3 regions of the Rossellomorea sp. NRS-1567 genome follow, and region 1 is predicted to be linked to each of the others. Evidence: riboswitches for the same ligand, from Rfam matches in the RefSeq annotation. Region 1 holds a riboswitch; each other region holds the start of a gene.
The links. Region 1 has a riboswitch for S-adenosylmethionine ahead of metE (5-methyltetrahydropteroyltriglutamate--homocysteine S-methyltransferase). Riboswitches for the same ligand answer to the same signal wherever they lie in the genome.
Positions count from the first base shown of each region.

Region 2: linked by a shared signal. The riboswitch ahead of ACIFOD_RS08525 (homocysteine synthase) and the one ahead of metE (5-methyltetrahydropteroyltriglutamate--homocysteine S-methyltransferase) in region 1 are both predicted to bind S-adenosylmethionine.
Region 3: linked by a shared signal. The riboswitch ahead of mtnK (S-methyl-5-thioribose kinase) and the one ahead of metE (5-methyltetrahydropteroyltriglutamate--homocysteine S-methyltransferase) in region 1 are both predicted to bind S-adenosylmethionine.

Region 1 covers NZ_JBITPL010000011.1:37,446-42,543, forward strand. The annotation lists gene thiC (phosphomethylpyrimidine synthase ThiC) at 1-1,653, shown strand, start outside; gene ACIFOD_RS07185 (hypothetical protein) at 1,631-1,828, shown strand; SAM riboswitch class I at 1,928-2,038, shown strand; cobalamin riboswitch at 2,111-2,295, shown strand; gene metE (5-methyltetrahydropteroyltriglutamate--homocysteine S-methyltransferase) at 2,448-4,748, shown strand; gene ACIFOD_RS07195 (hypothetical protein) at 4,870-5,052, shown strand.
Region 2 covers NZ_JBITPL010000014.1:117,688-122,785, reverse strand. The annotation lists gene metX (homoserine O-acetyltransferase MetX) at 1-54, opposite strand, end outside; gene ACIFOD_RS08525 (homocysteine synthase) at 154-1,449, opposite strand; SAM riboswitch class I at 1,758-1,877, opposite strand; gene ACIFOD_RS08520 (trans-sulfuration enzyme family protein) at 1,973-3,112, opposite strand; gene ACIFOD_RS08515 (DUF302 domain-containing protein) at 3,237-3,620, opposite strand; gene ACIFOD_RS08510 (redoxin domain-containing protein) at 3,712-4,293, opposite strand; gene ACIFOD_RS08505 (hypothetical protein) at 4,286-4,903, opposite strand; gene ACIFOD_RS08500 (HAMP domain-containing sensor histidine kinase) at 4,926-5,098, opposite strand, start outside.
Region 3 covers NZ_JBITPL010000002.1:122,359-127,456, reverse strand. The annotation lists gene ACIFOD_RS02315 (PAS domain S-box protein) at 1-650, shown strand, start outside; gene ACIFOD_RS02310 (methylated-DNA--[protein]-cysteine S-methyltransferase) at 665-1,126, shown strand; gene ACIFOD_RS02305 (metalloregulator ArsR/SmtB family transcription factor) at 1,247-1,843, shown strand; gene mtnA (S-methyl-5-thioribose-1-phosphate isomerase) at 1,886-2,941, opposite strand; gene mtnK (S-methyl-5-thioribose kinase) at 2,958-4,142, opposite strand; SAM riboswitch class I at 4,259-4,415, opposite strand; gene ACIFOD_RS02290 (carbon-nitrogen family hydrolase) at 4,518-5,098, opposite strand, start outside.

The DNA of each region.
Region 1 (5,098 bases):
ACGAATGTTACCTTGGGCGTGGAAGAAAATGAACCGGTTCGTGTATACGATACAAGCGGACCTTATACAGATGAGCATTACCAAGTCGATATTAATAAAGGATTACCTTCCGTTCGCACAGAGTGGATCCAAGAACGTCAGGATGTCACGGCTTACCCCGGACGTGACATCGAACCGGAAGATAACGGCTATAAATCAGACGATCCTCGTGCAAACGTAGAGTCGTTCCCTACTATCAAACGTACCCCAATGCGGGCGAAAATGGGTCGTAATGTGACTCAAATGCATTATGCGAAAAAAGGAATCATTACACCGGAAATGGAGTTCATCGCTATCCGGGAAAATGTTGATCCGTCATTTGTAAGAGAAGAAGTAGCAAAGGGCAGGGCCATCATTCCTGCTAATATCAATCATCCTGAATGTGAACCGATGATCATCGGTCGTCACTTTCATGTGAAAATAAACGCGAATATCGGAAACTCTGCCGTATCATCTTCCGTTGAAGAAGAAGTGGAGAAAATGACGTGGGCAACTCGTTGGGGTGCCGATACCATAATGGACTTATCAACAGGTAAAAACATTCATACAACAAGGGAGTGGGTCATTCGAAACTCCCCTGTCCCTGTCGGTACGGTCCCGATCTATCAAGCACTTGAAAAAGTAAACGGAATTGCTGAGAATCTTACTTGGGATGTGTACAGGGATACATTGATCGAACAGGCGGAGCAGGGAGTTGACTATTTCACCATTCATGCAGGTGTATTATTGCGGTATATTCAGCTGACGGCTGAGCGTACAACAGGCATTGTTTCCCGTGGAGGTTCAATCATGGCACAATGGTGTCTTGCCCATCATAAAGAGAACTTTCTTTATTCACATTTTGAAGATATATGTAAGATTTTAAAAGCCTATGATATCTCCGTTTCCTTAGGAGATGGTTTAAGGCCCGGATCAATCGCTGATGCGAATGATGAAGCACAGTTTGCCGAGCTTGAAACATTAGGCGAGCTAACCAAAATTGCTTGGAAGCATGATGTACAGGTGATGATTGAAGGCCCTGGTCATGTACCGATGCATATGATTAAAGAGAATGTGGATAAGCAAATGGAAATATGTCATGAAGCTCCTTTTTATACCCTGGGGCCATTAACGACAGATATTGCACCGGGGTATGATCACATTACTTCCGCCATAGGGGCTGCCATGATCGGTTGGTTTGGAACAGCTATGCTGTGCTATGTAACACCGAAAGAGCATCTGGGATTACCGAATAAAGATGATGTGCGAGAGGGTGTCATTGCTTATAAAATCGCAGCACATGCAGCGGATTTGGCGAAAGGGCATCCAGGGGCACAAGTAAGGGATAATGCCGTTTCTAAGGCTCGATTTGAATTTAGATGGAATGACCAATTTAATTTATCCCTGGACCCGGAACGTGCAAGGGAGTATCATGATGAAACACTTCCTGCAGAAGGGGCAAAAACGGCCCATTTTTGTTCAATGTGTGGACCGAAATTTTGTTCAATGAGAATATCACATGATATAAGGGGAATGAAGGAGAATAGCATTGATGATGCTCATAAGGAAATAGAAAAAGGATTGAAAGAAAAATCGAAGGAGTTTGTGGAAAATGGATCAAACATCTATCGATGAACCTCTTTGTCATGTACTCAAATTGAAGAATGATATCGTAAAGCTCAATCAGAGAGTCATCCAACTCGAAAAAGAAGTGAAGAGCATTCAGGAAAACTGCAGGCATGTCTTCTATGAAACGGATGTAACAAGATCTTGTATCAAATGTCATTATGTAGAAAGTACCTATTATTAGAAACGTGTAAGTTATTGATTAAATTTCTTTTGACAGCTTATATGTACCGTGCTACGATTATTACAAATTTCGGAATATTAAATGAATATATATGTGTAACTCTTATTGAGAGAGGTGGAGGGACTGGCCCTGTGAAACCCGGCAACCATTCAACCTATGTGTTGAAAAGGTGCTAATTCCTGCAAAGCAAATGGCTTTGGAAAATAAGAGAGGATTCTAATAAACATGAAACCCTCTCTATAGTAGTCAGAGAGGGTTTTTCGTTTTTATGAAAGAAAAATTAAATAGTCAAATGCAATAGGTGCTGAGTCATGCTCAGCTAAAAGGGAAGACCGGTGAAAATCCGGCACGGTCCCGCCACTGTGATGGGGAGCGACTTATCATTCAACCACTATTTCTATTGAAATGGGAAGGGATAAGAAGCTGTGAACCTAAGTCAGGAGACCTGCCTGTTGTATGCGCTTATGCTCTACGTGGATATAGAGAGGGGTGAGGAATACGTGTTGAGAATACTAGTTTGTCTCAACTCCAGTTAGTGATACGTATGAATCTCTCTTTCATTTGAAAGGGAGATTTTTTTGTTGATGACAATCATATCAAGATAAGGAGTGAGGATTGAATGAGTAATGTGATCAGTTCGAATTTAGGATATCCAAGGATCGGTGAAAAGCGTGAATGGAAAAAGACGCTGGAACAATTTTGGGCAGGGAAGATTGAAAAGGATACCTTCTTAGAAAAAATGGAGGAAATACGAGTCAACCATTTGAAGAAGCAATTGGACCAGGGGATTGATCTGGTTCCGGTTGGAGATTTCAGCTTATATGATCATGTGCTTGATACAGCCGTCATGTTCGGTTTGGTTCCCGAGAGGTTTCATTATAGTGGGGGTAAGGTTTCTCTTGAAACGTATTTCGAAATGGCCAGAGGCGCGAAGGACGCGGTGGCACTGGAAATGACAAAATGGTTTAACACCAACTATCACTATCTCGTGCCTGAACTTGATGGGATCGAACCCCGGTTGGTAGAAAATCGTCCTCTGCATTTTTATAGAGAGGCAAAAGAAAAAGCAGGGATAAAAGGGAAGCCGGTTATCTTAGGTCCACTCACTTTTGTGAAGTTGTCTAAAGGATATGAAACCGGGGATTATATAACCCTTGTTGATCGATTTGTCCCTCTTTATGCAGAAGTATTGCGTGAATTAAAGGAAGAGGGTGTAGAGTGGGTACAAATGGATGAACCGATATTGTGCACCTCTATCGGGGATGAAGAGATGGATCAATTCAAAGAGGTCTATCAAACCCTTAAAGAATCCTGCCCGGGCTTAAAGATCATCCTTCAAACCTATTATGATAGTTTGGAAAGGTACCAGCGGGTGTTAGCACTCCCGGTAGATGGTATAGGGATAGATTTTGTGCATGATCGTGGTGAGAATTTGGCGGCGCTGAAAAGATTTGGCTTTCCTAAGGGGAAATTCCTGGCTGCCGGCATTCTTGATGGCAGGAATATTTGGAGAAGTAATCTTGCCGATACCCATTCGCTTCTATCGTTCATTGCAGGGTATGTGCCGAGTGATCGCTTGATCATACAACCATCATGCAGTTTACTACATGTACCTGTAACCTTGCAGAATGAAGAAGCACTTGGTACACCTCTCATTGACGCTCTATCATTTGCTGATGAGAAATTACATGAAATCACTATTTTAACAAAGGGGATTCGTAAGGGAGCCGAGACAATAGAGGATGATATCGCTCAAAGTGAAAAGGCGATTAAGAATTTAAACGAATCACCGCTGCGTAATAATAGGGAGGTGCAGGAAGAGGTTAAAGGATTGCATCCCCATAATGTCGGGAGAAAGGATCCTTTTCACGTTCGTAAACTGGAACAGGCCAAGTACTTTTCATTACCTGTTCTACCTACCACTACAATCGGCAGTTTTCCTCAAACACAGGAAGTAAGAAGGCAAAGGTTGAAATGGAGAAAGGGAGAACTTTCTGAAGGGGAGTATCAGCAATATATTCATGCAGAAATAAAACGGTGGATTGAAATTCAGGAACAAATAGGCCTTGATGTGCTGGTACATGGTGAATTCGAACGGACGGATATGGTTGAATTTTTTGGTGAAAAATTAGAAGGTTTTCAATTTACGAAGTATGGGTGGGTACAATCATACGGTTCCAGATGTGTGAAACCACCACTCATATATGGGGATGTGAATTTTAAAGAACCTATGACCGTCAAAGAAACCGTATATGCTCAATCATTAACCGATAAACCGGTTAAAGGGATGTTAACGGGTCCTATCACGATTCTGAATTGGTCATTTGTTCGGAATGATGTATCCCGGTATGAAGTGGCTAATCAAATCGCACTGTCTCTTCAAAAGGAGATAGAGGAACTAGAAGCCAATGGGATTCGCATGATACAAGTCGATGAGCCGGCACTTAGGGAAGGACTGCCTTTAAAGAGTGAAAATTGGGAGGAATATCTTAAGGCTGCCGTTTATGCTTTCAAATTGGCCACTTCTTCTGTACAGAACCAAACCCAGGTCCATACACATATGTGCTATTCAGATTTTGAAGATATTATTGAGGCCATCAGTGATCTGGATGCTGACGTCATTTCGATTGAAACCTCAAGAAGTCATGGGGAATTAATCACTGTTTTTGAAGACAATACGTATGACAAAGGGATTGGCCTGGGGGTATATGACATTCACAGTCCACGTGTGCCGAAGCATGAAGAGTTAATCCGTAATATACATCGGGCTCTCGAAGTGCTGGATCCCCAATTATTCTGGGTCAACCCGGATTGTGGTTTGAAAACCCGTGGGATCGATGAGACGGTCTTAGCGCTTAAAACCATGGTGGAAGCTGCGGAACAGGTGCGTGAAGAAATGCTGCTTAAAAAGGAAAGATAATAGACGGGAAACGAAAAGAAATATGATCGAGTGTAGCTGATTACGTTCCCATGATCCCTTTTTTCAAAACGCAGGACGCAGTTGAAAAGAATTGCGTCCTGCTCATAAGGAGAAAAAGAAAATGCCATACATAACCATTGGAAGGATCATTCAGGTATTTAATGAACGTCATCCAAATCGCACCATCCTATATTTGGTGAGCAATAAGGGAATTGATGAGTTCCCCCACGGCAGGGTCTCATTAAAAACCGCTATAGAATGGCAGGCAAAAGAAAAGATATGTAATGTCTATGCTCCCAGTTAAAGGCAGGGAGAAAAAATAAGCTTCCCAAAATCCTTTTAATTGTGTT
Region 2 (5,098 bases), on a different contig from region 1:
TGTTAGGGATGGGATGGTAATGGAGCTCACTTCATATGTGTATGGCTTCTCCATTCCTCCACCTCCTTTTTTTGGTGTTGTGGCGGGGGGATAAGGATTTTACCCCGTATACCCCCGCGTGTTAAATCTTCCCTGACTAAAAAATTCCTCCTATTATACCCGCGATGTTTCCAATGCGACTTCAATGGCATGATCCAAGTCCTCGATCAGGTCTTTCGCAGACTCTAATCCAACAGAAAGTCTCACCAGATCCTCGGTTACCCCAGTCGCACGGATTTCCTGGTCGTTTAATTGCTGATGGGTCGTGGAAGCCGGATGGATGATCAGTGATTTCGCATCTCCTACGTTGGCAACATGAGACCAAAGGGAGATATTATCGACTACTTTCCGTCCCGAATCCCTGCCGCCTTTAATACCAAAGACGACGATGGAACCCGCTCCGTTTTTCAAATATTTTTGAGCAAGTTTATGAGACGGATGCTGCGGCAATCCTGGATAGGATACCCAAGCGACACCATTATGCTGATCTAAATGCTCCGCAATTTTCAAGGCATTCTCTGTGTGACGTTCGATGCGAAGATGCAGCGTTTCTAATCCCTGCAGCAATAGGAATGCGTTTTGCGGACTTAAGCACGCTCCCAAATCACGAAGCAGCTGTACTCTTAATTTTGTAATAAAGGCTGCCGGTCCTACATCCTGTGCATAGCGAAGTCCATTATAGCTCCGGTCCTCTTCCGTGAAGCCCGGGAACTTTTCATGATTCCAATCGAACTTCCCACCGTCAATGACGACTCCCCCAATTGCTGTACCATGACCGCCAATCCATTTTGTTGCAGAGTGGATGACGATATCAGCTCCATACTCGATTGGCTTACATACATATGGAGTGGCAAAGGTATTATCGATGATCAATGGGATGTGATGGTCATGAGCCACTTTTGCTACCGCTTCAATATCAAGCACATGTAGACTTGGATTTCCGATTGTCTCAGCGAATACCGCTTTCGTTTTAGGAGTGATCGCTTTGCGGAAATTTTCCGGGTCGGTCGGATCTACAAAATGCACCTTGATTCCGTATTTCGGGAGAGTGGTAGAGAATAGATTATAGGTTCCACCGTAGAGATTGGTAGCTGCTACAATTTCATCACCTGCTCCGGCGATATTCAAGATTGATAGTGAGATAGCGGCCATCCCGGATGAAACACCCAGTGCTCCGATCCCCCCTTCTAGAAGTGCAAGGCGCTTTTCCAACACGTCTACTGTCGGGTTCATGATTCGGGTATAAATGTTTCCCGGTTCTTCAAGGGCAAATAATTTTGCCGCATGATCACTGTTATCGAAAACGTAGGATGTCGTTTGATAAATGGGCACTGCTCTAGAGCCTGTTGATGGATCCGGCTCCTGGCCACCGTGAAGAAGTAGTGTGTCGAAATCGAATGATTTTGTCATAGAGAATTCCTCCTGAAATGTTTTTGGTATTTGGGTTTTCGTTTGGCGGTTGGATGTTTTGGACGTTTGCCTGTTAATGTTGGTTGGGTTTTTGCCTGTTGAATTTTAGTGATAATTTGACTGTTGAGTTTGGGATAATATTTGACTGTTAAATATCGACCCATTCTCTCCTGTTAATTTCCGGCCAAAATTCTCCTGTTGAACTCAGAAACTGAAAAGTCGAAGAAGTATATTTTCCTAAGAAGATAGAAGAGGAAAAAACAAAAAACCCTCTTCCTAAGAAGAGGGTCTATTTTAATAGGGTCCTCCTCTTATCTTTCAGGCAGATCGCCTGCAGGAATTAGCACCTTTTCATGTGACGCTATAATGCGCACATGAAGGTTGCCGGGTTTCATCGGGCCTAGTCCCTCCACCTCTCTGGATAAGAGCATGTAGTTGTCAATGTGAAAATTCTTGCGTTGAGATGAATTATAAGGGGTAACCGACCTTAACGTCAAGGGTATTTTTAGAATTTTTCCATTATTTAATTTTTAACAGAAGCTGCAATCGCTTCGTTCAATTGCACGACGATGTCTTCCCCATCCTCAATACCTAACGATATGCGCACGACATGTGTGTTTATTCCGAGTTTTTCCTGCGCATCTTTCGGTAGAGCACGATGAGACGTTCCTAATGGGTAGGAAACCGTCGTCTCTACACCGGCAAGGGAAGGGATGATTTTAATCCAGGCAAGTGATTTGAAAAATGTGCTGATATCACATGTGTTGGATAGCTCGATCGTTACGATTGCGCCATTTCCTTTTTTGGATAAATCGGTTGGGTAATAGACTTTCTTTACATATTCATTTGCTCGAAGGTCTGCCGCAAGAACTTCGGCATTTCTTGCTTGTGTTCCCATACGAAGAGCCAGTGTTTTCGCTCCACGGCAAGTCAGCCACGCTTCAAATGGACTTAAGTTCGAACCGATGTTGACGACTTTTTCTCTCGCTTTTTGAACCAGTTCTTCTTTTCCAACTAAGACTCCTGCTGTGATATCACTGTGTCCACCGATATACTTCGTGGCACTGTGTGCGACCAGGTCCACCCCTTCTAAGAAAGGCTGGCGCATAAACGGTGTGGCAAATGTGTTGTCGATCATCGTTTTCAGGTTGTGTTTTTCCGCGAATTCGACCATTTTCGGGATATCTTCCACTCGCATAAACGGGTTTGTGACGGTCTCACTGTAGAGGAGTTTGGTTTGTGGAGTAATGGCCTCCTCTAATTCTTCCACACTTGTAAAATCAACGAATGAAGTGGAAATACCGAATGATTTCAGCTCTTCTTTCAGCATATGGAACGTACCGCCGTATAAATCCTCAGCGGCAATAATATGATCGCCTGATTGCACAACAGCAAGGATTCCAACAAGGATGGCCGATAATCCAGAAGAGGTTGCGACACCTGCCTGGGCTCCTTCCAAGTCAGCTACCATCTTACCAAGCTCGTCTGTATTCGGATTTCCCGTTCTTGTGTAGAGATAAGGTGATTTCCCTTCATAGAAACCCTCCAACTCTTCTAAAGAGGTAAAAGAAAAGGCAGATGTTTGATAAATCGGTGTCGTCTTACTGCGGATTTCCTCAGTTCCTTTTAACTGACTATGTACGACCTTCGTTGTGAACTTCATCTCTGTCATCCTTCCTGAATCAACGTATTTTTAAAAGTGTATCATATTCAGAAGATTGTGAGGAGTAGGATGTACCCGAAGGCATAAAAAAACACCTGCCCAATTGCAACAGGTGCTCTGCGTTTTATTGAACGTTATCTAAACATCCGATCAGGCGATTTTCAATATCCAATGCCAGGTTTTTCAATTTATCGTTATCCACCATTTCGATCAGCTTGCTTGGCTTTGCCATACCGATTTTGGTTGCTCCGCCTTCTGTGTATACCGTCACTTTACAAGGGAGGAAGTAGCTTACGAGCATGCTTTCTTCCAGCACCTTTTTAGCTTCATGTGGATTACACACCTCTAATACGACTACTTCTTCATTGAAATCAAGGCCCTTATCCTGCAGCTTCTGGGCAAGATCGAGATTCCATAGCACGCCAAAGCTTTCATCTTTCAGAGCGGTTTCTACCGCTTCCACTGCTTCTTTCACACTCATTGAAACTTCCTTTGTGTAATGAAACATGTTCATATCTCCTCCTTTTTTTATCACATTCTTTTAATACCTCATAGCGTATAAGGTCAAACATCGATATTCAGAGGTCCGTCCCTCTCCATTATTCCATTCCTTCCACCATTTTACCCATCATTTCTTCGTTCATGGGGCCGACGATTTTGTGTTGGATGATGCCTTTGGTGTCGATCATGTAGGTTGTGGGGATAGTGAAGGCCCGGTATTCGTCTCCGATTTCTCCCTTTTCATCCATGGGGATGGGAAAGGTGAGTTCATAGCCGTCGATGAATTCATGGACGGCCTTTTCCCCTTCGTCCATGGAGGTCAGGTTGACGGCAAGGATTTCAACGTTTTCTTTATCTGCATTGTTCTCGTAATAACTCTGCATATGGGGCATTTCAGCTTTACATGGCGGACACCAGGTAGCCCAGAAGTTCAGGATCACTTTTTCACCTTGATAATCTGAAAGCTTTACGGCTTCACCATCTAAAGTGGTTAATTCAAAATCCGGAGCGCGATCCCCTTTGGCGAGCCCCTGCTCTGCATTAGACAGATCCATGGATTCATTGGCTAATTGGGCAGCCTCTTCCCTGGCCTTCTTTTCCTGCTGATCCTGAAAAAAGTTCGCTAAGAAAATGCCGATCAGAAGCGCAACGATGGCCAACGCAAAATTTCGTTTATTCATTGTGTTTCCTCCTTACTTTTAAAAGAAAGATGAAATAGGTCATCATGATCAGATAGGTCCAGGCTGTGACGTTAAATTCAAAACCGCCAATGAAGGCACTTAGAAATAGCTGGACTAATGTAAACATGACCAATAACTGTCCTGCCCAGATATCGCTGCCGGGATCACCGGTTTTTTTTATGAAAAAGACAAGGATAAGTAGATTGAGCAGTACTTGAATACCAGCTAGAAGATAGTGGTGATGAAGCATTTGAAGGACAGCTTCATAGACAAGAACCGTGACCATCCATGAAATGATGGTAATAGACGGATGATCTACTTTTTTAACAAATATGTAAGTAAGGGCTGCTATGAGTCCTAACCAGTACCCAATGGTTCCTCCGTGAAAATAGAGTATCGTAATGGGATGCTCCATGACCGTTTGAAAGTCAACCACAATCACACTCAGCTTCCAGACGAGTAAAAAGGTAAATATACTATTGGAATACCAGTCGCTCGCCTTTCTATTCCAGAAGAAGAGGAACAAGAAAGTCAGCATGAACGAGGCGATAATGGATCCCCATGAAGCCGGGAATGTGAAGGAGCCTATAGTGTACCACTGTTGTGTCATGATATTCTCCTTAAATCATTCTTTATTTAGGAATGGGAAGTCGTATTTCAAAGGTATGGTAAGAGCTATCTGTTACGAGGGAAAGGTCTCCTCCATGAGCTTGCACAATTTCTTTTGCAATTGCGAGTCCCAGTCCGGTTCCACCTGTCACCAGGGAACGTGAAGCATCCACTCGATAAAAACGTTCGAAAATAA
Region 3 (5,098 bases), on a different contig from region 1:
CATTGAGTGTGGTTGGGGAGCTTGCTGCAGGGATTGCCCATGAAATCAGAAATCCGATGACCGCCCTTAAAGGCTTTATTCAATTGTTGGAAAATAGTGTGGGTCGAGATCATGAAATGTACTTTAATGTGATTACTTCTGAGTTTCAGAGAATTGAATCCATCATTACTGAGTTTCTGGTATTAGCAAAGCCACAGGCAATTCAATATCAAGAAACGAATTTAATCAGGATCATGAAAGATACCGTTGAACTATTAAGTGCTCAGGCAGTCATGCATAACGTTCAGTACGAGGAGAGTTACCAAACGGACCTCCCGACCATCATCGCAGAGCCCAATCAGTTAAAGCAGGTATTCATTAATGTCATCAAGAATGCGATTGAAGTCATGACGGACGGTGGGTTCATTTCCATCCGGATCCAAGAGACGGATGATGAAATGATTCACATTCGCATAAAAGACCAGGGTGGCGGGATATCAAAGGATAAGATTAAAAAGCTTGGTGAACCTTTTTACACAACGAAGGAACGGGGAACTGGACTTGGACTGATGGTAAGCTTTAAAATTATTAAAGAGCATAAAGGAATCGTTCAGGTTGAGAGTATCGTCGGGGAAGGGACGATCTTCCACATTTATCTACCTAAATCTTAAAGGAGTCCTGCAACATGTCATTTCATGCTATTGTGATGGAGAGCCCGATTGGGAAATTAGAGCTTCAAGCAGATCAGAGCCATCTTATTTCGGTACAATTTGTAGAAGATGAAGGGAAAGCGGATTCTGACACGGATCATCCGATATTAAAGGTTGCACAAGAACAAATCAGTCAATTCTTTAAAGGAGAGAGAAGAGAATTTGATCTTCCTTTAAAGATAGAAGGAACAGCTTTTCAGAAAGAAGTATGGAACATCCTGCAGGAGATTCCATTTGGTGAAACCTGGTCTTACCAGGATGTAGCCCTAGCGATTCAAAGACCTAAAGCTGTAAGGGCAGTGGGACAAGCGAATAAGGCCAATCGATTCCCCATCATCATCCCATGTCACCGTGTCATCGGAAAGAATAACACACTTACAGGCTATGCCGGTAAGCAGGTGGATAAGAAAGAAACCTTACTGTTGTTAGAAAAATAGATTCAATTACAGGCATTTTCCATAGGGAGAAGGCCTGTTTTTTTATTAGTGATTGATTTTTTCCACTATTTAGATTAGTATCTAATTAGATACTAATCTAAATATAAAGGGGGAGACCTGTTGCAATTAAGTAAGCAGGTAGCTTTTCATAAAACGATGGGGGACCCGACCAGGATCAAGATTGTCTATTTACTGGCATCAGAAAGCTTGCATGTAGGAGCCATTGCGGGAAAACTTGGACTCACCGCCCCGACAATATCCCATCATCTAACGAAACTCAAAGAGTGCAATCTTGTTTATTCACGAAGAGAGAAGAACACGGTTTACTACTATTTGAATAAAAAAGTACTGAGTCATCATGGGAGTGTTCTTCATCAGTTCGCTCATGAAGAGAAAGGGGACAGTGTGATGACAGAAAAACGAATGAAAGAAAAGCAGAAGGTGATGAATAATTTTCTGGAGAAAAATGGGCGAATTAAAAATATTCCTTCGCAACAGAAAAAGAAATTATTCATCCTCGAGCATATGGTGGAAGGATTAAAAGTGGAAGAAAAATATAAGGAAAAAGATTTGAACGAATATATTCAGCAATTTCATGAAGACTTTGCAACCTTAAGAAGAGAATTTATCATTCATCAGTTTATGTACCGGGAAAATAGCATTTATGAAGTGAATCCGAGGGAAATGTGGGCGTCGACAAAGTTATTAGTGGAATAATGTGAAAGCCAAAAGAAGAGCAGGAGGAAGCTCTTCTTTTCGCTATTGTTCAATACCTATGGTTTGTTGGATACTTTCCTCGAAGCGAGGGTACAGGACACCTTTTTCCGTGATGATGCCGGTAATCAGTTCATGAGGTGTAACATCGAATGCAGGATTATAAACATGAACGTTCTCTGGAGCGATCAACGTCCCGTCGATCGTTGTGATCTCTTCCCGGTTACGCTCTTCTATGGGAATATCGTTTCCGTCTATGCTGGATAGATCGAAAGTAGAAGAAGGAGCAGCGACATAAAAGGGTATATTGAAATGTTTACACAAAATGGCAAGCATGGACGTTCCGATTTTATTTGCCGTATCCCCGTTGGCAGAAATCCGGTCAGCCCCGACAATGACGGCCTCTACACCTTTTTCCTTCATTGTATGGGCAGCCATGCTATCTGTGATGAGGGTGACATCTACTCCTGATTGCTGTAACTCCCAAGCGGTCAGGCGGGCTCCCTGCAGAACGGGCCGTGTCTCACATGCATATACCTGAAATGCTTTTCCTTTTTCTCTTCCTAAATGAAAAGGGGCCAATGCAGTACCGTATTTACTCGTTGCAATGGACCCGGCATTACAGATGGTCATTACGATTTGTTTATCCTTCAATACACTCAATCCATTTTCCCCTATAAGACGGCACACTGCTTCGTCTTCTGCATGAAGCTGGATAGCAGCATGGAGTAGATTGGTTTTCGCTTCATTAACAGAAGAAACTTTCTCTAATACCTTTTCCAACCGGTTCAAAGCCCAAACCAGGTTGACTGCTGTAGGGCGTGAAGCGGCGAGGTGTTTTTTCTCACGTTGAAACAGATCGATGAATTCCTCTAACGTTTTCACTTCATACTGACATGCAGATTGGGCTAAACCGTAAGCAGCCGTGAGACCAATGGCAGGTGCACCTCTCACTTTTAGTGTGATAATCGCATCATAATACTCTTCAATGGTCGTCAGTTTAATGTATTCCACTATGTTAGGCAATTTTTGTTGATTAAGAATCAGTAAATAATCTTCATGCCACTCTAGTGAAGTTGGAACGGTCAATGTTTGTGTCATGATAATCTCCCTTTGGTTATTCAAAATGGAACTTTATTACGGATAGGAGCTCTTCGATCGAATGGATCTGTTTTCGTTTTATAATCAGTTCCTTACCGAGTCTCAAGCAGGTCCGTTTTGCCTGTAATCTTCGTTCTTTATCCGGGATAGCATCCAAATCTTCAACATGAGCGAGGCCAATCGTTCTTCTGATGCATTCACATCCTGCAAAGCCGATGCTGTCCTGGAAGCTCTTCTCCAATACATATTCAAGGTAGCCATTCACTTTCGTGTAGACGTCTCCGCTTTCTTTCCAATGGCGGGAGAACGCAGTGGAGAAGACGTTCCACGTATTCTCGATGTGATAGAGAATCGTTTCCTCCTCATCAGTTTTTGAAACGGCCTGGAAAATAAGGTTGGCAATGAACTGCCCGATATCAAAGCCAATCGGTCCATAAAAGGCAAACTCGGGATCAATCACTTTAGTTTGATTCTGATCTACAAAGATGCTTCCCGTATGAAGGTCTCCATGAAGAAGGGCCTCTCCTTCAGTAAGAAAGCTCTTTTTCAATTTGGCCACTTCGAGTTTCAAGGTGAAATCATCCCATAAATGTTGGACGTCCCGGGAAAGCTCTTCTTCAAATTCATTGGTTTCACTATTGAAGAATGGATCCGTGAATACAAGGTCCTCTGTGATTTTGCACAGCTCAGGATTTGAAAATTCTTTCACGTATTCCTTTTTCTTAAAAGGATGAAGGGCATAATCAGAAGTGAAATATAAGGTATTAGCTAAAAATGTTCCAACGTCATGGGAGAGCCGGGGATACTTTTCCCCTTTGATAAGGCCAGCCCGGGCAATGGTCAGTGCGCTCAAATCTTCCATGACTGTAATCGCAAGTGTCGGATCAGAGTAGTACACTTCAGGAACGAGATCCCCTACAAATAATCGCTGAAGCTTAAGGGCACTCGCTTCTATTCTTGCCCGTTCGATTGTCAACGGCCAGCTTTCGCCTACAAGTTTTGCATATGGAAGGGCTTGTTTGATGATGATTCCTTTACCTGTTTCCCGTTCTAATACACGAAAGACCAGATTTAAATTCCCGTTTCCAATTTCTTCACACGTTAAGAGAGTGCCGTCTGCAAAAATCCTTAAGCCAATCGCCAGCGCAGTTGCCGACTGTTCAGTAAGGGGTTGATATGTATTGAGTTTCGTAATCGCCATTGTCGTTCCTCCTTATAGTACAGTCACATTGAGACTGTGTTGTGGAGGCTTTTCCTTGGCATAAGAAAAGCCTCTTTCCATGTTCGAAAGAGGCTTGAAGAAGGTATCTTCGTCGCCTCTTATCTCTCAGAAAGACTATCTTTCTGTTGGAATTAGCACCGTGCCTTACTGGATCATTCAATCCGGCGCATGCTGCGCCCCGTTTTACAACGGTGTTATGGTCGGTTGCTGGGCTTCATAGGGCCAAATCCCTCAGCCAGCTCTTGATAAGAGTTGCGTAAACTATTTAATTAAACTTTCAGAATGTTTCATTTGATTTGAATAGTACCATCGAAGTATTTTCCATGTCAACGTTTTTTTGAAAAAATAACCTTTCTAATAAAAATCCGGTCTTCGATCCTGGAATATCGGAATCTGTTTTCGGACTCGATCTACTTCCTGTAAATTGATTTCAGCTGAAACCAATTCTTCCGTTTGTGATCCCTTTGAAAGAATTTCTCCCCAGGGATCGATGATGAGGGAGCAACCCCCAAATTCATTGTTCGGGTCGCTTCCCACCCGGTTGCAGGCGATCACGAAGCATTGATTTTCAATCGCTCTTGCCCTTAAGAGGGTCTGCCAGTGATCAATTCGTGCTGCCGGCCATTCTGCTACGACATAAACAACCTTGGCACCTAGTAGAACTTGTTTTCTGAACCATTCCGGGAAACGGATGTCGTAACAAATCAAACCCGCCATCTCTGTGTCTTGAAGGGTGAAGATGCCATCTTCATGCCCAGGAAGTAAATAATGATGTTCATCCATCAGCTTAAACAAGTGAAGTTTCGAATACTTTTTCACCAACTCGCCTTTTGAATTCGTAACTAAAAGCGTGTTGGACACCCCATCCTGCGTTTTCTGTGCAACAGAACCACCTACAATGTGAATGGAATATTTCTTTGACAGGGCAGACAGGA